Regions from separate parts of the Litorihabitans aurantiacus genome, predicted to be linked through region 2. Evidence: predicted binding sites of a transcription regulator. Region 2 holds the regulator's gene; each other region holds the start of a gene.
The links. Region 2 encodes HrcA, which represses chaperone genes, less so after heat shock. Its sites were predicted from a motif close to TTNGCACTCGNNNNNNNCGAGTGCNAA; they were not measured.
Positions count from the first base shown of each region.

Region 1: a site for HrcA is predicted at 4,750-4,776, ahead of groES (co-chaperone GroES). Genes of this name have one in related genera too.
Region 3: a site for HrcA is predicted at 3,358-3,384, ahead of groL (chaperonin GroEL). Genes of this name have one in related genera too.

Region 1 covers NZ_BSUM01000001.1:2,295,484-2,302,122, forward strand. Annotated here, with positions in the region: gene QQK22_RS10835 (hypothetical protein) at 1-617, shown strand, start outside; gene QQK22_RS10840 (GntR family transcriptional regulator) at 765-1,010, shown strand; gene guaB (IMP dehydrogenase) at 1,092-3,611, opposite strand; gene QQK22_RS10850 (WhiB family transcriptional regulator) at 3,903-4,193, shown strand; gene groES (co-chaperone GroES) at 4,310-4,606, opposite strand; gene QQK22_RS10860 (DUF8688 domain-containing protein) at 4,851-5,789, shown strand; gene QQK22_RS18795 (THUMP-like domain-containing protein) at 5,786-6,070, shown strand; partial or broken gene QQK22_RS10865 (glutamate--cysteine ligase) at 6,070-6,639, shown strand, end outside.
Region 2 covers NZ_BSUM01000001.1:981,030-987,668, forward strand. Annotated here, with positions in the region: gene QQK22_RS04580 (hypothetical protein) at 1-858, shown strand, start outside; gene QQK22_RS04585 (hypothetical protein) at 1,081-1,920, shown strand; gene QQK22_RS04590 (DUF3097 family protein) at 1,939-2,814, opposite strand; gene hrcA (heat-inducible transcriptional repressor HrcA) at 2,952-4,010, shown strand; gene dnaJ (molecular chaperone DnaJ) at 4,050-5,162, shown strand; partial or broken gene QQK22_RS04605 (PhoH family protein) at 5,243-6,168, shown strand; gene ybeY (rRNA maturation RNase YbeY) at 6,165-6,626, shown strand; gene era (GTPase Era) at 6,623-6,639, shown strand, end outside.
Region 3 covers NZ_BSUM01000001.1:346,434-353,072, forward strand. Annotated here, with positions in the region: gene QQK22_RS01690 (glycoside hydrolase family 15 protein) at 1-215, opposite strand, end outside; gene QQK22_RS01695 (phytoene desaturase family protein) at 315-1,790, shown strand; gene QQK22_RS01700 (HTTM domain-containing protein) at 1,800-2,705, opposite strand; gene QQK22_RS01705 (hypothetical protein) at 2,702-3,235, opposite strand; gene groL (chaperonin GroEL) at 3,499-5,127, shown strand; gene QQK22_RS01715 (hypothetical protein) at 5,642-6,151, shown strand; gene pulA (pullulanase-type alpha-1,6-glucosidase) at 6,527-6,639, shown strand, end outside.

The sequences.
Region 1 (6,639 bases), 1.3 Mb from region 2:
ACTACCCCTACCCGATCCTGTTCGGGTTCGTCCTCGGGATGACGTTCGGCTCGACGCTGGGTGCGGCCGGCGCCGACCCCGCGCCTCCGGCCGACGCCCGGGTGGCCCACGCCAGGGACGTCTCGGTCGACGACCTCCAGCCGCGGTGGCTGACCGCACTGGTCTGGCTGGTCCCGGCCGGCGCTGTGGTGGCCACCGGGGTCGTCACCGCGATCCGCCCCGACCCGTGGCAGGCGCCGGGCAGCGGGGTCGCCGCGGTGGTCGCCGCCTTCGCCACGGTCGCCGGGCTCGGCCTCTTCGCCATCGTCCGCCACCGGGCGCTGCGCACCCCGCGAACGGCCCGGACCGACCTGGAGCTCGCCTGGCAGGACGGGTTCGTCGCACGCTCGGTGACGCTGGCCTCCACCGCCGTGCTCGTCCCCGCCCTGGCGCTCCTCGCGATCGCGATCGTCCCGGACGCCGCGGACGGTGGGCTGCCCTTCGCGGTAGTGATGCTCATCGCGCTCGGGCCGATCCTCCTGGCCCGTCCGCAGCGGACCTTCCGCCGTCGGCTGTGGGACGATCGCTCGTTCCACCTGACCTCCGAGGACCTCTACCCCGCGCTCCGCGGGACGTGAGCGACCTCGGCACGAGAGGCGCCTGCGCATGACCGCCGCGATCCGGATCGCCCCCGGCTCCGCCGTCCCCCCGTACGAGCAGATCCGGGCGCAGTACGCCGCCGCCGTCGCCGACGGCGCGCTCTCCCCGGCACCCGCCTACCGACCGTGCGCCGCCTGGCGCAGGACCTCGGGCTCGCCGTCAACACCGTCGCTCGCGCCTACCGCGAGCTCGAGGCGGAGGGTCTCGTCGAGACGCGCGGGCGGGCCGGCACCGTGGTGGCGTCGGCGGCGAGCGAGGCCGCACGGGCGGAGCTGGCCGCGCACGCGATCACCTACCTCACCCACGCCCGCCGCCTCGGTCTCTCCCTCGACGAGGCGACGGCGCTGCTGCGGGACGTCGCCCGCCGCTGAGCAGGGGAGGGACGAGAACGCCGGGTGCTGCTCGGGAGTGGTTCTCGAGCAGCACCCGGCGTTCTCGCGGGCGCGCGGGCGTCAGTGGCGCGAGTAGTTCGGCGAGTCCGCCACCATCTGGACGTCGTGCGGGTGCGACTCCTTCAGCCCCGCCGGGGTGATGCGGACGAACTTGCCGCGCTCCTGCAGCTCGGGGATCGTGCGCGCACCGACGTAGAACATCGACTGGTGCAGACCGCCGACGAGCTGGTGCGCGACGGCGGCGAGCGGACCGCGGTAGGGCACCTGGCCCTCGATGCCCTCGGTGATGACGTCGTCGTCGGAGACGTCGCCCTGGAAGTAGCGGTCCTTCGAGAAGCTGCGGCGGTCGCCGCGCGACTGCATCGCGCCGAGCGAGGCCATGCCCCGGTAGCGCTTGAACTGCTTGCCGTTGACGAGCACGAGGTCGCCCGGGCTCTCGTCGGTGCCCGCGAGCAGCCCGCCGAGCATCACGGTGTCCGCACCGGCGACCATGGCCTTGGCGATGTCGCCGGAGTACTTCAGCCCGCCGTCGCCGATCACGGGCACACCCGCGGCGCGGCACGCGCGGTAGGCCTCGTAGATCGCCGTCACCTGCGGGACGCCGACCCCCGCCACCACGCGGGTGGTGCAGATCGACCCGGGTCCGACCCCGACCTTGACCGCGTCGACGCCCGCCTCGACGAGGGCGCGCGCGCCGTCGAACGTGGCGACGTTGCCGCCGATGACCTGGACCCCGCGGGTGGCCGGGTCGGACTTGAGGCGGCGCACCATGTCGAGCATGAGCCGCGCGTGGCCGTTCGCGGTGTCGACGACGAGCACGTCGGCCCCCGCCTCCACCAGCGCGGTCGCCCGCTCCCACGCGTCGCCGAAGAACCCGACGGCGGCACCCACGACCAGGCGGCCCTCGGCGTCCTTGGTCGCGTCCGGGTACTGCTCCGACTTGACGAAGTCCTTCACGGTGATGAGCCCGCGCAGGTGCCCGTCGCCGTCAACGAGCGGGAGCTTCTCGATCCGGTGCTTCGCGAGCAGCGCCGCGGCGTCGTCGCGGGCGATGCCCACCGGGGCCGTGATCAGGGGCGAGGCCGTCATGACCTCGCGCACGCGCGCCGTCGCGAACCGCTCCCGCGGCACGAAGCGCAGGTCGCGGTTGGTGATGATGCCGACGAGCGCACCGTCCGTCTCCACCACCGGCAGGCCGGAGACGCGGTACTGGCCGCACAGGGCGTCGAGCTCGGCGAGCGTCGCGTCCGGGCCGATCGTGACCGGGTCGGTGATCATGCCGGACTCCGAACGCTTGACCAGGTCGATCTGACCCGCCTGGTCGGCGATCGGGAGGTTGCGGTGCAGGATGCCGACGCCGCCCTGGCGAGCCATGGCGATCGCCATCCGGCCCTCCGTCACGGTGTCCATCGCCGCCGAGAGCAGCGGGATCTTCACGGAGATCTCACGGGTGAGGCGCGACGTCGTGTCCGCGTCGCTGGGGATGACGTCCGTCTCACCGGGGAGGAGGAGCACGTCGTCGTAGGTCAGGCCGACGAAACCGAACTTCTCGTCGAGCGTCTGGGGGCGCCGAGCGGCGCGCTGTCTGCTGCGGGGACCGAGTCGGGATGAACCACGGATGCCATCGTACGCGCGCCCGCCGGCGCCGTCCGAGCCCTCACACCCCCGCAGGCGGGCCGCCGGTGCGCTCCGCGACCACGTCGACGGCCTCCGGGAGCGCGGCGGCCAGGGTGCGGACGGCGCAGGCGCCCGCCGACGACGCGACGTCACCGAGCCCCGGACCCACCAGGAGGAGGGCGTACGTGCCGCGGCGCACGGCCCCCTCGGCCGGGGGCACCGCGAGGTGCATCTCGACCACCAGGTCGACCGGCCCACCCCCGGCACCTCGCGTCCGGCCGACCACACCGCGTGGTCCACGACGCGGGTGCGCAGTCCGACCTCGTGCAGCGCGCCCGCCAGGGCGTGCGCCGCGACCACGTGCCGACGAGGCGCGACCACGAGGACGACGGCGGCAGCCGCCCCTGGCTGCGGCAGCGCCTGCGCCCGTTCCCGGACGACCTCGAGGAACGCGGCCTCCAGCACCGCCTCGGGGTCGTGGCCGGGAGCGTCGGAGCGCCCGGCCGCCGCCAGCAGCTCCATCGCCGGGCGGACCCGCTCGTCGTAGGTCCGCAGCGTCCCGACGTCCTCGACCGCGCACCGCAGCGCGGCGGTCAGCCTGACCGGATCGACGGTCGCGGCGACGAGCGCGACCGGATCGAGGTCCTCCGTGACGACACCGTCCCCCGCTGCCGGGAGCGGCGCCGCCCGCAACGCGACCCGCGCGGCGTCCGCGAGCGCGACGCCCTTGCGGGTGAGGACCCGCATCGCCTCGAGGCGCTGGAGGTCGGCCGGTGCGTAGCGGCGGTGGCTGCCGGCCTGGCGCTGCGACGGTCCGAGCCCGTAGCGGCGGTCCCAGGTGCGCAACGTCGACGCCGCCACCCCCAGCCGCGCGGCCACGGCTGCCACCGTGAGCGGCGCCTCGCCACCGACACCGGGAACCCCGGGCTGGACGACGGACTCGTTCTCGTGACGCTCGATCAAGGTGGCCCCCGGTCACGTCGGATCAGTGCTCGCGCAGTCTGACACCGATCGATCTCCTGAGAAAAGATGTGATCGATCACAGTACAAGACCGTTCACGAAGTGGACCTGAAGCGCTAGCGAGCCGCCAGCTCGGCCGCCCTCCAGCGCGGCGTCGCCCTCGCCTCGCGCGAGCACGAGTGCCTGATTCACGTTCGCCCACCTTGTGAACTGTTCTTGAACCGCTTGTGACTCACTTGTAGTGTGATCCGCAACACGATCACGGAAGTGCACTGCATCTCGAAGGGGCCGCGATGGCTGAGATCTCCCGTTTGCCCGGCCCGGTCATGGACCACTGGGAGTGGCAGTACGAGGGAGCCTGTCGCGAGGTCGAGCCGTCCACGTTCTTCCACCCCGAGGGCGAACGCGGTTCTGCGCGGCGCCGTCGCAGCGAGACCGCCAAGGCCGTCTGCGCCGCCTGCCCCGTGCTCGCGCAGTGCCGCGCCCACGCCCTGGCCGTCAAGGAGCCGTACGGCGTCTGGGGCGGCCTGTCGGAGGAGGAGCGCACCGCCCTCCTCGGCCGCGTCTACAACCGCGCGGTCTGAGCGCTCGGGCACGGCTGCCGCCCGGACGGCGGCCCCACCTCCCCGGACGCGCAGGAGCCCCGGTGCGACGTGCGCTCCGGGGCTCCTGCGACCGGCCGGCTCGTGCCGGCGGGCAGCTACTTCGTGACGACCGCGAGGACGTCGCGCGCGGAGAGGATCAGGTAGTCCTCGCCCGCGTACTTGACCTCGGTACCGCCGTACTTGCTGTAGATGACGACGTCGCCGACGGCGACGTCGACCGGGATCCGGTTGCCCGAGTCGTCGACGCGACCGGGGCCGACGGAGACGACCTTGCCCTCCTGGGGCTTCTCCTTGGCGCTGTCCGGCAGCACGAGGCCGAAGGACGTGGTCTGCTCGGCCTCGAGCGTCTGGATGACGATCCGGTCCTCGAGCGGCTTGATGGAGACCGACACGTCGGACCTCCCCTTCCGTGGGTGAACGATGCGGTGGACGGCCCCTCCGGACGTCTCCGCCCGCCGTCGCGGGGGTCGAGCGGTGTGTCCGTCGTGACCGGCTCCGGGGCGTGCCCGGTGCTGCGACCACTGTAGGAAGGCGATTAGCACTCGGTCAAGGCGAGTGCCAGCGGGTGAGCGCCGCCCGGCGGCGCGAGCCACCAGGGGTGGCGGCCGCGGGGCCCTCGTCTGCGAGGATCGGCGCGTGGATCCCGCCAGCATCAGACCGCTCGTCGACCCGGCGGGGTGGGCGCTCCTGACCCAGCTCCCGCCCTACGACCCCGAGCAGGCGCTCGCCCTGGGCAGCGCCCTGCGCGGTACCGGGCTCGACGCCGACCTCGTCGCCGCAGCCCTGACGCAGTCCCGGCTGCGGGCCCGCGCCGTCGGCAAGTTCGGCGACCTGGCCGCGGACATGCTCTTCACCCCCGACGGGCTGGAGCAGGCGACGCGGCTGAGCGTCGCCGCGCGGCACGCGCACCGCTTCCGCACCGCCGGCGCGACCCACGTCGCCGACCTCGGGTGCGGCATCGGGTCGGACGCCATGGCGCTGGCGGGCATGGGGATGCAGGTGCTCGCCGTCGAGCGGGACGAGGCGACGGCGATGGTCGCCGCGGTGAACCTGCGTCAGCTGCCCGAGGCGAGGGTCGTGACGGGGGACGCGCTCGCCGTCGACCTGACCGGGGTCGACGGCGTGTGGGCCGACCCCGCCCGCCGGACCGGTGCCGGGCGCCGGCTGCACGCGCTCGCGGACTACTCCCCCGCCGTCGACCGCCTGCTCGCCCTGCGCGAGCGGATCCCGAGCCTCGGCCTCAAGCTCGGTCCCGGACTCGCGCACGCCGACATCCCGGGTGACGCGCACGCGCAGTGGCTGAGCGTCGCCGGCGACGTGCTCGAGGCCGACCTGTGGTTCGGACCGCTCGCGCCCGAGGGGCCCGGCCGCTCGGCGCTCGTGCTGGACGCGGCCGGGACCGGCCACGTCCTCGGCGAGGCCGGCGACCCGTCCGCGCCGGTCGAGCAGGCCGAGGCGGGGCGCTCGGCGCGCACCTCTACGAGCCGGACGGCGCCGTCATCCGCGCCGGCCTCGTGGCGCGGCTCGCGCGCGACCTCGGCGGCCACCTGCTCGACCCGAGCATCGCGTACGTGACCGCGCCGACGCTGACCGCGACCCCGTTCGCGACGCCGTTCCGCGTGCTCGACGACATGCCGTTCTCGCTCAAGCGCCTGCGCACCTACCTGCGGGAGCGCGACGTCGGCACGCTCGAGATCAAGAAGCGGGGGTCCGCGCTCGACCCGGCGCGGCTCCGCACCCAGCTCGCGCCGCGCGGCCGCGCGTCTGCCACGATCGTGCTGACGCGCATCGCCGGGGCGCCGCGCGTGCTCGTCGTCGAACGGCCGTCCCCGACCGCACCACCGAAGGAGTCCTGATGGCGGCACCCCGCGAGATCCCGTTCGCGACGTCGCGTCGCGGCACGATCGGGCTGGAGTGGGAGCTCGCGCTGGTCGACGTCGACTCCGGCGACCTGCGCCAGGTCGCCGAGGTGGTGCTCGACGCCGTGCGCCCGGCCGACGGCGGGGAGCACCCGCACATCAAGCAGGAGCTCCTGCTCAACACCATCGAGATCATCTCCGGCGTGGGCGAGAGCGTGGGCGACGCGGCCGCCGACCTCGAGCACGCCATCGCCCAGGTCCGCACCGTGACGGATCCGCTGCGCGTGGAGCTCATGTGCGCGGGCACGCACCCGTTCGCCCGGTGGAACCAGCAGAAGGTCACCAACAAGCAGCGCTACGCCACCCTCATCGACCGCACGCAGTGGTGGGGCCGGCAGATGCTCATCTACGGCGTGCACGTGCACGTGGGCGTCGAGGACCGCGAGAAGGTCATGCCGATCGTCCGCGCGATGACGACGCTGCTGCCGCACCTGCAGTCGTTCTCGGCGTCGTCGCCGTTCTGGGGCGGGGAGGACACCGGCTACGCCTCGAACCGGGCGCTGATG
Region 2 (6,639 bases):
GAGCCGGGGTCCTACGGCGCCCCGCCGCCCCCGGCGCAGCCGGGCCCCTACGGCGCCCCACCGCCCCCGGCGAGCGCCTACCCCTCGCCGCAGCAGGGCGGATTCCCGCCGCCTCCCGGGTACTCCGGGGCGCCACAGCCGCACGACGCCGGCTTCCCGCCGCCGCCCCCGCCCGGGTACGGCTCCGGCGGCTCAGGCTCGAGCGACGTCGGCGCCGCATTCAGCTGGGCGTGGCCGCGGTTCGCCGCTAACTGGGGCGTGATGATCGGAGCGGCTCTCGTCTGGGGCGTCGGGATCGCCATCATCGCCGGCGTCGGGTTCGCGATCGCGGGCGCGGTCGCGGGGACGTCCTCGGCGGCGACGACGGAGCTCGGGTTCGCCGCAGCGACGTCCTTCGGCATCGGCGGCGTCATCATCGTCGGCATCCTCTCGATGGTCGCGGCGTTCCTGTCCACCCTCGCGCTCACGCACGGCTACCTCCGGGTGGCCGACACCGGTCGGGCCGAGTTCGGGGACTTCTTCCGTTTCCGCAACGCCGGTCAGGGCATCCTGCTGGTGGTGCTCATGGGTCTCGCGGCCGGGCTGCTCTCGTTCACGGGGATCGGGACGCTGATCGTGAACTTCTTCGGGGCGTTCGCGGTGTTCCTCGTGGTGGACAGGGGCGCAGGAGCGATCGACGCGATCAAGGGGTCGATCCGACTCGCGCTGGACAACGCCGGTGTGACTGCGGTCGCGGTGCTCGTCTCGCTCGCCGGCGTGTTCGTCTGCTTCGCCGGCGCCCTGGTCACCATCCCGCTCGGGTCGCTCGTCCTGGCCCACGCCTACCGCCGCTCGACGAACGGGCACGTCCCGGCCTGAACGGGTTCCCCACGCGTCGCCGTCGCTCTGACACGATGCCGCCATGAGCACCCCCACCAGCCCTGGCCGCCCGCCGACGACGACCGACCGGCGGGCGGCGGGTCGTACGGGAGCACGGGTCCTGCGGGCCCGGCCTGGGGTTCACCGGCCCCGCAGGACGCCGAGCCGGTCAGGAGCTGGCCCGCCCCGCCGCCCCCGCCGCCCGGCTACGGCGGCGGCTACGTGGGTTCCTCCGGCGGACCCACGGACGCCGGGCCGTGGGGCGGGGGCAACCCCTACGGCCCACCGCCGGGCTACGGGCCGTCCGGCTACGCCTCGCCCGGCTACGGTCCACCCGGCGCGCCGTACGGCGGATCCAGCCGCCCGGCACCCGCCACCGCCGGTGCGGCGACGTCGCTCGCGTTCTCGAGGTTCGGACGGGCCGCGGGGCCGATGATCGGCCTCTTCGTCATCCTCATCGCCGTCTCCGTGGCGCTCGAGTTCTCCCTCACCTCGGTGCTCGCCGCCGCCGGTCTCGAGGGACCCTACGGCGACCTGACCGAGGCCGGTTTCCGGGAGGACGGGCTGAGCTACACCGGCACGCTGATCGTCGCGCTCGTCACCGCCGTCGTCACGGGTGCGAGCGCGCTCCTGCTGGCGATCGGGTCCCTGCGGGCGGTCCGCACCGGCAGCCTGCGGTTCTCGGAGTTCTTCGCGCTGCCCCGCGGCTGGGCGGCCTACGTCGGTGTCGCCGTCGCGCTCTCGGTGCTGCCCGAGCTGCTACCGAGCGCCGGCGGCGGACTCGTCCTCGGACTCGCGGCGCTCGTGGGGTGGGTGCTGGTCCTGTTCGTGCCGCACCACCTCGCGGACTCCGACCAGGGGTTCGCCGCGGCCCTCGCGGCGTCCGCCCGGACGGTCGGGGCGAACCTCGGCCAGGTCCTGCTCCTGATGCTCATCTCCCTCGGGCTGGTGGTGGCGGGCACGCTCGCGTGCGGCGTCGGACTCCTCGCCGCCGTGCCGATCGTCTCGCTCGCCCTGGCCGCGCTGTACACGGGCTTCCGCGGCGAGGTCGTGCCCGCCTGACCCGGCCTCGGAGCCCGCTCAGCCCTCGGGCAGCGTGACGAAGTCGACGAGCTCCTCGACCCGGCCCAGCAGGGCCGGGTCGAGGTCCTTGTAGTCACGCACCCGACCGAGGATCTTGGCCCACCCGCGCGCGACGTCGGCCTGCGTCGCGTGCGGCAGCCCGAGCGCGGCGAGGGTACCGGTCTTGATGTCGGTGCCGCGCGGCACGTGCGGCCACGCCGTCAGCCCGACGCGCTGCGGGCGGACGGCCTGCCACACGTCGACGTAGGGGTGCCCCAGGATCAGCACGTGCTCGGACCGCCGTCCGAGGGCGCGCAGCGCGTCGTCGGCGAGGCGTCGCTCCTTCGACCCGGCCACGAGGTGGTCCAGCAGCACCCCGGCGCGCCGCGTGGGAGCGGGGGCGAACGTCTCCAGCACCTCCACCAGGTGGTCGGCGCCCTCGAGCAGCTCCACCACGATGCCCTCGATGCGCAGGTCGTCGCCCCAGACCTTCTCCACCAGCTCGGCGTCGTGCCTGCCCTCCACCCAGATGCGCGACGCGCGGGCCACCCGGGCGCGAGCGCCGACGACGGCGCGCGACCCCGACGCGGTCCGCGCCGTCACCGCCGGGGCCGCCCGGCGGGCGGGACGCACGAGGACGACCGGATCGCCGTCGACCCAGAAGCCCGGACCCAGCGGGAAGGACCGCCGCGCGCCGCGCCGGTCCTCGAGCACGACGACGTCGCCCCCGTTCGTGCGCTCGACGCGCAGCACCGCGCCGACGTACCCGCTCTGGACGTCCTCGACCACCAGCCCGACGGCGGCGGCCTCCTCGCGCGCGACCTTGCGGGAGCCCGTGCGCACGCGGGGGTCGCTGGACAGGACGTCGGGGCCGTAGGGGTCGGTGGGGGGCACCGGGGCACGATATCCGCGTCTGCGCCCGACGCCGCGGCGCCACCCCGCCGGTGTCGGGGGCGGGGCGTAGAATTGGCACTCACCCCCGAGAGTGCGAGGACCGGCCCGCACCCACGACGAGCGGACGAGGAGGCGGCGTGAGCGAGGACCGACGGCTCGACGTGCTGCGCGCCATCGTCAGCGACTACGTCGCCACCCGCGAACCGGTCGGGTCGCGCACCCTCGTGGAGCGGCACGCGCTGGGCGTCTCGCCCGCGACGATCCGCAACGACATGGCGGCGCTCGAGGAGGCGGGGTACATCACGCAGCCCCACACCTCTGCCGGGCGCATCCCGACCGACTCCGGGTACCGGCTGTTCGTCGACCACCTCGCGACGCTCAAGCCGCTCACCGGTCCCGAGCGCCGCGCGATCGAGTCCTTCCTCGCCGAGTCGGTGGACCTCGACGACGCGGTCAACCGCACGGTCCGGCTGCTGTCGCAGCTGACGCAGCAGGTCGCCGTCGTGCAGTACCCGTCGCTGCGGCGCTCCGGGCTGCGCCACGTCGAGCTCGTCCTGGTCGCTCCGACCCGGGTGCTGATCGTGCTCATCTCCGACACCGGCCGGGTCGAGCAGCGCATGCTCGAGGTCCCCGCCGGCGTCGGCGACCTGGACGAGGTCGTCGTCGCGGACCTGCGGGCGCGGATCAACGTGGCCGCCGCGGGTCTGCGGATGCCGGCCCTGCGGCCGGCGCTCGAGGGCATCGCCGACGACGTCCCGCCCGCGCTGGCGGCGCTCGTGCACGCCGTCGCCGCCGTGGTGGGCGAGACGCTGACGGAGGAGGTCGAGGACCGGATCGTGATGGCGGGCACGGCCCACCTGGCCCGCGCCGGGTTCGACTTCTCCCGCACCATCTCCCCGGTGCTCGAGGCCATCGAGGAGCAGGTCGTACTCATGCGCCTGCTCGCGGAGATGGCCGCCGAGCAGGGCGGCGGCCCCGGCCGCGAGCACAGCGACGTCGCGGTCCGCATCGGGACCGAGACGCGCTACGCCGGGCTGAGCGAGACGTCCGTCGTCGCCTCGCCCTACGGTGGGGCGAGCCCGCAGGACGCCGTGGCTTTCCTCGGCGTCCTCGGCCCCACCCGGATGGACTACCCCACGACGATGACGGCGGTGCGCGCCGTCGCCCGCTACCTCTCACGGGTCGTGACCCCGTGACCGCTCCCGAACCCCGACGTACGAGGATCTGACGAACACGTGACGGACTACTACGAGGTCCTCGGTGTGGCGCGGGACGCCACCACCGAGGAGATCAAGCGCGCCTATCGCAAGCTCGCGCGCACCTACCACCCCGACATCGCCGGCGAGGCGGGTGCGGAGCGGTTCAAGGACATCACCGCCGCCAACGACGTCCTGTCCGACCCCGACAAGCGGCGCGCCTACGACTCCGGCGGCATGGGCGGGGCCGGCGGCGAGGGCGCCGGGTTCGGCTTCCAGGACATCTTCGAGACGTTCTTCGGCGCGGCCGGCGGCGGCAGCGCGCGCGGCCCCGTCCCGCGCGCCCGCCGTGGGCAGGACGCGCTCGTGCGCATCGAGCTCGAGCTCGCCGAGGAGGCCTTCGGCGTCCGGCGCGACCTCACAGTCGACACCGCCGCTGTCTGCGGCACCTGCCACGGCTCGTGCGCCGCCCCCGGCACCTCGCCGAAGGCCTGCACGGTCTGCGGCGGCCGCGGGTCGGTCCAGCGCGTGGCGCGCTCGTTCCTCGGCAACGTCATGACGCAGGCGCGCTGCGACGCGTGCCAGGGGTTCGGCTCGACTATCCCCGAGCCGTGCCCCGAGTGCTCGGGCGAGGGTCGCGTGCGCGCCCGCCGCACCATCACGGTCGACGTCCCGCCCGGCGTCGAGAACGGCACGCGCATCAAGCTCGTCGGACAGGGCGAGGTCGGCCCGGGCGGCGGCCCCGCGGGCGACCTGTACGTGGAGATCCGCGAGCTGCCGCACGAGGTGTTCACGCGCCGCGGCGACGACCTGCACTGCACGCTCGCCGTGCCGATGACGGCGGCCGCGCTCGGCACCGTCCTCGAGCTGCGGACGCTCGACGGCGACGAGGAGGTCGACGTCGCGGCCGGCACCCAGGGCGACCACGTCATCACCCTGCGCGGCCGGGGCATGGGCAGGCTGCGCGGGCACGGCCGCGGCGACATGCACGTCCACCTCGACGTCACGGTGCCCACCCACCTCGACGAGCGGCAGGAGGAGCTCCTGCGGGAGCTCGCGACGCTGCGCGGCGAGGAGCGACCGCAGGGTCGGCTCGCGCCGGTCGGTGCCGGGATGTTCTCGCGGCTGCGCGACAAGCTGGCGGGCCGGTGACGGGCGTGAACCGCGGTGGCGGCTCCGGGTCGTCGAGTGGTCCCGTGACGCACCAGGTCACGGTGCCCGACGACGTCGACATGCGTGCGCTCGTCGGCCCGCGCGACGAGGTCGTGCGCACGATCGAGCGCGGTTTCCCGCGCGTGGACGTGCACGTGCGCGGTAGCGTCATCACGCTGGACGGTCCGGCGGACGAGGTCTCGCTCGCCGAGCGGCTGCTGGAGGAGCTCGCGCAGATCGCCCGCTCGGCGCAGCCGCTGTCGGCCGACGCCGTCGAGCGCGCGATCGGGATGCTCCGCTCGCCCGCGGCCACCTCGCCCTCGAGCGTGCTGACGATGAACATCCTGTCGACGCGAGGCCGCACCATCCGGCCGAAGACCGTGGGGCAGAAGGAGTACGTCGAGGCCATCGACCGCAACACCATCACGTTCGGGATCGGTCCCGCCGGCACGGGCAAGACCTACCTCGCGATGGCGAAGGCCGTGCAGGCGCTGCAGGCCAAGCAGGTCTCCCGCATCCTGCTGACCCGCCCCGCCGTCGAGGCGGGGAGCGACTCGGGTTCCTCCCCGGATCGCTGACGGAGAAGATCGACCCCTACCTGCGTCCGCTCTACGACGCGCTGCACGACATGGTCGACCCCGACTCGATCCCGCGTCTCATGGCCTCGGGCGTCATCGAGGTGGCGCCGCTCGCGTACATGCGCGGTCGCACCCTGAACGACGCGTTCATCGTGCTCGACGAGGCGCAGAACACCTCGCCCGAGCAGATGAAGATGTTCCTGACCCGCCTGGGCTTCAACTCGCACATGGTCGTCACCGGTGACGTCACGCAGGTCGACCTGCCCTCGGGCACCACGTCCGGCCTGCGGGTCGTGACCGAGATCCTGCGCGACGTCGACGACGTCGCCGTCTGCCGCCTGACGTCCTCCGACGTCGTGCGCCACCGTCTGGTGGGCGAGATCATCGACGCCTACGCGCGCTGGGACTCCGCGGGGGAGCGCCGATGAGCACCGAGATCAGCAACGAGAGCGCGCACGAGGTCGACGAGGTCGAGTTCGCCGCGCTGGCCCGCTACGTGCTCGACCAGATGCACGTGCACCCGCAGGCCGAGCTGTCGGTCATCTTCGTGGACGTCCCGGCGATGACCGAGCTGCACGTGCGCTGGATGGACGAGCCGGGTCCGACCGACGTGATGTCCTTCCCGATGGACGAGCTGCGCCCGGGGCGCGAGGGCGAGCCGTCGGACGAGGGCATCCTCGGCGACGTCGTCGTGTGTCCCGAGGTCGCCGCCACCCAGGCGCGCGAGGCCGGCCACTCGGCCCAGGAGGAGATGCTCCTCCTGGTCACGCACGGCATCCTGCACCTCCTCGGCTTCGACCACGCCGAGCCCGAGGAGCGCGAGGAGATGTTCGAGCTGCAGCGCACGCTGCTGCTGACGTTCCTCGCGGGGCGGACGGCGCGATGACCGACCGGAGCGG
Region 3 (6,639 bases), 630 kb from region 2:
GCGTTCCCTGCGGTCTCGCCGAGCGCCCAGGAGTGGGCGGCGCCCTCGCTCGCGAGTGGGATGCGCGGGGGCGGGTCGCCGTCGACGGGCAGGGCCGACCCGAGGACGAGGCCCGCCACGAGCGTGATCCCGACGACGGGCGCCGTGCGGTGATGGCTGCGGGGGAGCGGGGCGCGGGCGGCGGCGCGACGACGAACGCTGCGCACCCCCGGCATCGGGTCATCCTGCCAGAGGCGTGCGGCCCGACGGGTCCGGCCGGGCGTCCGGCCCGATGGTCCCGGTCCGCGCGGGTGCCCCGCGCCTAGGGTGGAGGGATGAGCAGGGACGTGGTCGACGTCGTCGTGGTGGGATCCGGTCCGAACGGCCTGGCGGCCGCGGTCACGATGGCGCGCGCCGGGCTGGCGGTTCGCGTGCTCGAGGGGCAGCCGACGATCGGCGGTGGCGCGCGCACGCACGACCTCGGACTGGCCGACGGCGTGGTGCACGACGTGTGCTCCGCCGTCCACCCGATGGCGCTCGCGAGCCCGTTCCTCCGCGCGTTCGACCTCGCCGGCCGCGGCGTCGACCTGCGCGTGCCGGAGGTCTCCTACGCCCAGCCGCTCGACGGCGGGCGCGCGGGCCTCGCGTGGCACGACCTCGAGCGCACGGTCGAGGGTCTGGGGCGCGACGGCGCGGCCTGGCGCTCGCTGATGGCGCCGCTCGTGGCGGACCCGGACGCCGTCGTCGCGCTCGCGATGGGGGACAAGCGCTCGCTGCCGCCCGAGCTGCTCTCGGTCTCGGGCGTGCGGGCCGCGATCGGTTTCGCGGCCGGGCTGCTGGACCAGGGCACGCGGGCGTGGGGTGCGCGGTTCTCCGGCGAGGTCGCGCCGGCGCTGCTGACCGGCGTCGCGGCGCACGGGATCGCGCCGCTGCCCGGGCTGGCGCCGGCGGGGACGGCGCTGCTGCTGGGCTCGCTCGCGCACGCGGGCGGCTGGCCGGTGCCGGTCGGGGGGACGCAGGCGATCACCGATGCGCTGGTGGCGGACCTGGTGGCGCACGGCGGCGAGGTGCGCACGGGGGTGCCGGTGGTGAGCTACCGGCAGCTGCCCCGGGCGCGGGCCTACCTGATGGACACCTCGGCGCGGGGCGTGGCGCGGATCTGGGGCGAGCGGCTGCGGCCGTCGGTGCGGCGCGGGCTGACGCGGTTCGGGTACGGCGACGCCGCCGCGAAGGTCGACTACGTGCTGAGCGGTCCGGTGCCGTGGGCGGCCGAGGGCGTGGGGCTCGCGGGCACGGTGCACGTGGGTGGCACGCGCGCCGAGATGGCCCTGGCGGAGCGCGAGATCTCCCGCGGCCGGCACGCGGAGCGGCCGATGGTGCTGCTCAGCGACCCGAGCGTCGCGGACCCCGGCCGGGAGGTCGGCGGGCGGCGGCCGCTGTGGGCGTACGCGCACGTGCCCGCGGGCTCCGACGTCGACCCGACCGAGGCGGTCACGGCGCAGATCGAGCGCTTCGCGCCGGGGTTCCGCGACGTCGTCGTGGCCTCGCGGTCGGTGCCGGCCTCGCGGATGAGCGAGCACAACGCCAACTACGTGGGCGGCGACATCGCGGCCGGGGCGATCTCGCTGTACCGGATGGTGGCGCGGCCGCGGCTGAGCTGGGACCCCTACGACGTCGGCATCCCCGGGGTCGCGATCTGCTCGGCCTCCACGCCCCCCGGGCCCGGGGTGCACGGGATGTCGGGCTGGTTCGCCGCGCGGCGGCTGCTGCGCTCGCGGTTCGGGCGGTCGGTGCCGTCGCTCGCGCCCTGAGGGTGGTGCTCAGCGCGCGGCGCGCGTCCGCAGGAACGGCAGCCGCTCCAGCGGGAGGAACGCCGCCCAGCACACCACCGTCGGCAGGAAGTGGATGCCGAGCGCGAGGAACGTCGCGAGGTGGAACAGCAGGAACGTCGAGACGGCGACGTAGAGCCACCTCCCGCGCAGCCACAGCACCACGGGGGAGAGCAGCTCGATCAGGTACAGCCCCCACTGCGCCACGATCAGCAGCCACGGGTACTCCAGCGTCCACCGCACGAGCGGCGAGCCGCGGCGCATGATCGCCCACACGAACACGGCGCTGTTCGCCCAGCCGGCGGGGCTGCCCGCACGCATCCACTTCAGGACGGCCGAGCCGAAGTAGGTCGCGACCACGCCGATCTGGATCACGCGCATCGCCCACCCGGCCGCCTGCGAGGGCGTGTGGTCGCGCAGGCGGGTGAGCCCCGCCGTCGGGAGCACGGTGACGGCGACCATGAGCGCGAGGTGGTCGTGGCTGATGTAGCCGTACCCCTGCGAGTTGAGCATCCAGACCCAGAACCCGAGCGCCACCAGGGTTCCGGTGGTGCGCTGCAGCCGGCCGGTCACGACCGCGACGACGCCCGCCGCGCACGCCGCGAGCAGCGCCCACAGGAGGATTTCGCCCTGCAGCGGCGTCAGGGGCGGGAGGTGGACGGCGCGCGCCACCCACGTCGGGCGGTAGAGCTCCGGCACGTACCCGTGGGGGATCACGCTGGTGCGGATCCACAGCACGTCGAGCACCACGAACGCGTAGATCAGCACGCGGAACGCCGCCACGCGCGCGAGCGGCACGGGGGCGAGGAACCAGGCGGTGCCGGCGCGCAGCGCCCGATGCACGGGGTGCACGTGGGTGGCGGGGTCGCCGGGGGCGGGCGTCGTCGTCGCGCTCATCGCTGCACCTCCCACTCCGCGAGCGTGAGGATCTCCGGTTCGCCGACGGCGCGCCCGTCCTCCAGCTGCGTCACGGAGCGGCGCAGGTAGAGCACCTCGGGCTGGGCGCGCTCGGGTCGCAGCTGCGCGTAGGCGTCGGCGAGGGACTGCAGGAGGGAGGGGTCGTCGACGAAGCGGCCGAGCTGCCCCTCGATCTCGCCGCGCGCGACGCCGGTGCTCGCGTGGCTGAGCCCGATCCCCACCGGCTCGGTCTCGCCCGGCAGCAGCCCCTCGAGGTAGACCGAGCGCACCGAGCCGTTGAGGTCCTTCGGCGCGCCGTACTGCGAGAGCGACCCGAGCGGGAAGTAGTCGTCGGTGTCGTTCACCTGGCCGGCCACGAGCACGCCCAGGGCGAGCGCGGTGGCGGTCAGCCGCCAGGCGATCGAGCGGCGGCGCAGGCGCACGACGGCGGGCGGGGGAGTCGCGCCGTCGACCTCGCGCGCGTCGTGGCTCGCCTCCGCCCCGGCCGGAGGTGGGGTCGCTGCGTTCACGCGGACAACCTACCGGCGGCCGCCGGTGAGCAGGGGAGGGCCGGGGTCCGCCGTCGGCGGACGAGGTGACCGCGGCGCCCGGTGGCGCTTGCACTCGGCAGGGCAGAGTGCCAATAATGGCGTTAGCACTCTCGCATCGAGAGTGACAAAACTGCCGGTTCCGATGAGGCGCCGCGGGGTGCGGGACGAGACCGCGCACGCGTCGTCGTCCGTCGCGGGCGTCGCCCGGCAACCACAGTCGACACGGAGGATCGCACGCCACCATGGCCAAGATCATTGCCTTTGATGAGGAAGCCCGCCGCGGCATGGAGCGGGGCCTCAACCGCCTCGCCGACGCCGTCCGCGTGACCCTCGGCCCGAAGGGCCGCAACGTCGTCCTGGAGAAGAAGTGGGGCGCCCCCACGATCACCAACGACGGCGTCTCGATCGCCAAGGAGATCGAGCTCGAGGAGCCGATGGAGAAGATCGGCGCCGAGCTCGTCAAGGAGGTCGCCAAGAAGACCGACGACGTCGCGGGTGACGGCACCACCACCGCCACCGTGCTCGCCCAGGCGCTCGTGCGCGAGGGTCTGCGCAACGTCGCCGCCGGCGCCAACCCGATCGCCCTCAAGCGGGGCATCGACAAGGCCGTCGACGCCGTCACCGAGGCCCTGCGCACGCAGGCCAAGGAGATCGAGACGAAGGAGGAGATCGCCGCCACCGCCGCCATCTCCGCCAACGACCCGGCGATCGGCGAGCTCATCGCCGAGGCGATCGACAAGGTCGGCAAGGAAGGCGTCATCACCGTCGAGGAGTCCAACGCGCTCGGTCTCGAGCTCGAGCTCACCGAGGGCATGCGCTTCGACAAGGGCTACCTGTCGGCGTACTTCGTCACCGACCAGGAGCGCCAGGAGGCCGTCCTGGAGGACGCGTACGTCCTGCTCGTCGAGTCCAAGATCTCCACGGTCAAGGACCTGCTGCCGCTGCTGGAGAAGGTCATCCAGTCCGGCAAGCCGCTGGTCATCATCGCCGAGGACGTCGACTCCGAGGCGCTCGCGACGCTCGTCGTGAACAAGATCCGCAACATCTTCCGCTCCGTCGCCGTCAAGGCGCCCGGTTTCGGTGACCGCCGCAAGGCGATGCTGCAGGACATGGCCATCCTCACGGGCGGTCAGGTCATCTCCGAGACCGTCGGTCTCACGCTGGAGAACGCCGACTTGTCGGTGCTCGGCCAGGCGCGCAAGGTCGTCATCACCAAGGACGAGACCACGATCGTCGAGGGTGCCGGCGAGGCCGACCTCATCGAGGGCCGCGTCAACCAGATCCGCGCCGAGATCGAGAACAGCGACTCCGACTACGACCGCGAGAAGCTCCAGGAGCGCCTCGCCAAGCTCGCCGGTGGCGTCGCCATCATCAAGGCGGGCGCGGCCACCGAGGTCGAGCTCAAGGAGCGCAAGCACCGCATCGAGGACGCCGTCCGCAACGCGAAGGCCGCCGTCGAGGAGGGCATCGTCGCCGGTGGTGGCGTCGCGCTCATCCAGGCCGGCAAGGTCGCGTTCGAGACGCTCTCGCTCGAGGGTGACGAGGCCACCGGCGCCAACATCGTCAAGGTCGCCGTCGACGCTCCGCTCAAGCAGATCGCCGAGAACGCGGGCCTCGAGGGTGGCGTCGTGACCGAGAAGGTCCGCAACCTCCCCGCGGGCCACGGCCTCAACGCCGCGACTGGCGAGTACGTCGACCTGCTCTCGGCCGGTGTCAACGACCCGGTCAAGGTCACCCGCTCCGCGCTGCAGAACGCCGCGTCCATCGCTGGTCTGTTCCTGACCACCGAGGCCGTCGTGGCCGACAAGCCGGAGAAGGCCGCGCCGATGCCGGCCGGCGGCGGCGACGAGATGGGTGGCATGGGCTTCTGAGCCCGAGCTACACCTCGCTGCACCGGTAGCACCCGCGACGGCGGGCGTCCCCTCGGGGGCGCCCGCCGTCGTCGTACCCGGGCCCGGTGCTGGTCGGCTCGCGCCGACCGTCGCCCGCAGTCGACGCCGTCGGCCCCTCCGACGCCCGCCGCGCCCACCGGAGCGCCGGCCCACCGCGCCCACCGGAGCGCCGGCCCGCCGCGCCGAGGAAGGAGCAACGGTCGCGAGGAAGGACCTCCCCGCTCCTTCCTCACGGCCGTTGGTCCTTCCTCGGCGGGGGAGGGGGCAGGCAGCCCGGGCCGGAAGGCCGAACGGGACGACGTTGGGCGGGGCGCGATCGCGGGGGTGCGGGACTCGGGCGGGGCGGGCGGGACCGGCGGCGCGCCGAGACAGTTGCCCCGCCGCGGCCCCGACGCTGGGAAGATCGGTGCTGAACGTTTCTGCGCTGAACGATGGGCGCAGCGACGACCTCGCCCGTTGACGGCAGACACCCTGCCACCCAGGAGGAACGATCGTGACCGACCCCAACCAGCCGCAGTGGCAGCAGCCGAACCAGGACCAGCCGCAGACGCCCGACGTGCCGCCGGCGCCCGGCCAGTACGGCCAGCATCAGCCCGGCGGGTTCGACGCCCCCGGTGCGCCCGGCTCGTACGGCGCCCCCTCGGACGCGCCCTCGGCCCCGACCTACGGCGCTCCGTCCGACGGCGTGCCTGCCGCCCCGCCCGCGCCCTACGCCCAGGCGCAGCAGAACCCCTACGGCGCCCCGCAGGGTCAGCCCGGCCCGTACGCCGCCGCCGGCGGCGGCCCGGTGCCGACGTCGTGGCGCGTGTGGACCGCGTTCCCGCTCGCCGCGATCGCGCTCCTGTTCCTCCCGCCCGTCTTCGGCGGTGTCGCCATCGTCTTCTCCGCGCTCGCGCTGCGCCGCAAGGAGAAGCTGGCGCAGGTGGCGCTGATCGTGTCGATCGCGGCGACCGTCGTCGGGCTCATCCTGGGCGCGATCGTCAACACGGCGATGATGAGCTAGCGATCCACCCGCGGGACCGACAGGTCCCGTCGAGCAGGGCCCACCCCATCGGCGCACCTCGCGCCGTGACGGTGGGCCTTTCTCGCGCCTGGCCACGTCGAGCGCATCGCCGCGCGGCTGCAACTTCTTGCAACGCTTGCAATCGCGTTGCGACCTGGCGCACACTCGGGGGTGCGCACCGACGCGCACGCCACGCCAACCGCCCAACCTGCCCGACGACGAACAGGTGACCCCGTGCGCGCACGCAGCAGTGCCCCGAAGGTCCGCACCCGGACCGCCCCGCCCCCGCTCGAGCACTCGAGCCCCCACCGGAGCAGGCGCCGCGGCGTCGGCGCCGCACTCGCCGCCACCCTGCTGCTCAGCGGGGTCGCAGGCATGGCCGGCGCGACGGCGTCGGCCGCCCCGTCCGCCGCCGCCCCTGACGACGGCACGGCCCCGACCGACGCAGCAGCCGCCGCCGACCGCACCTTCACCCTCGTCGGCAGCCT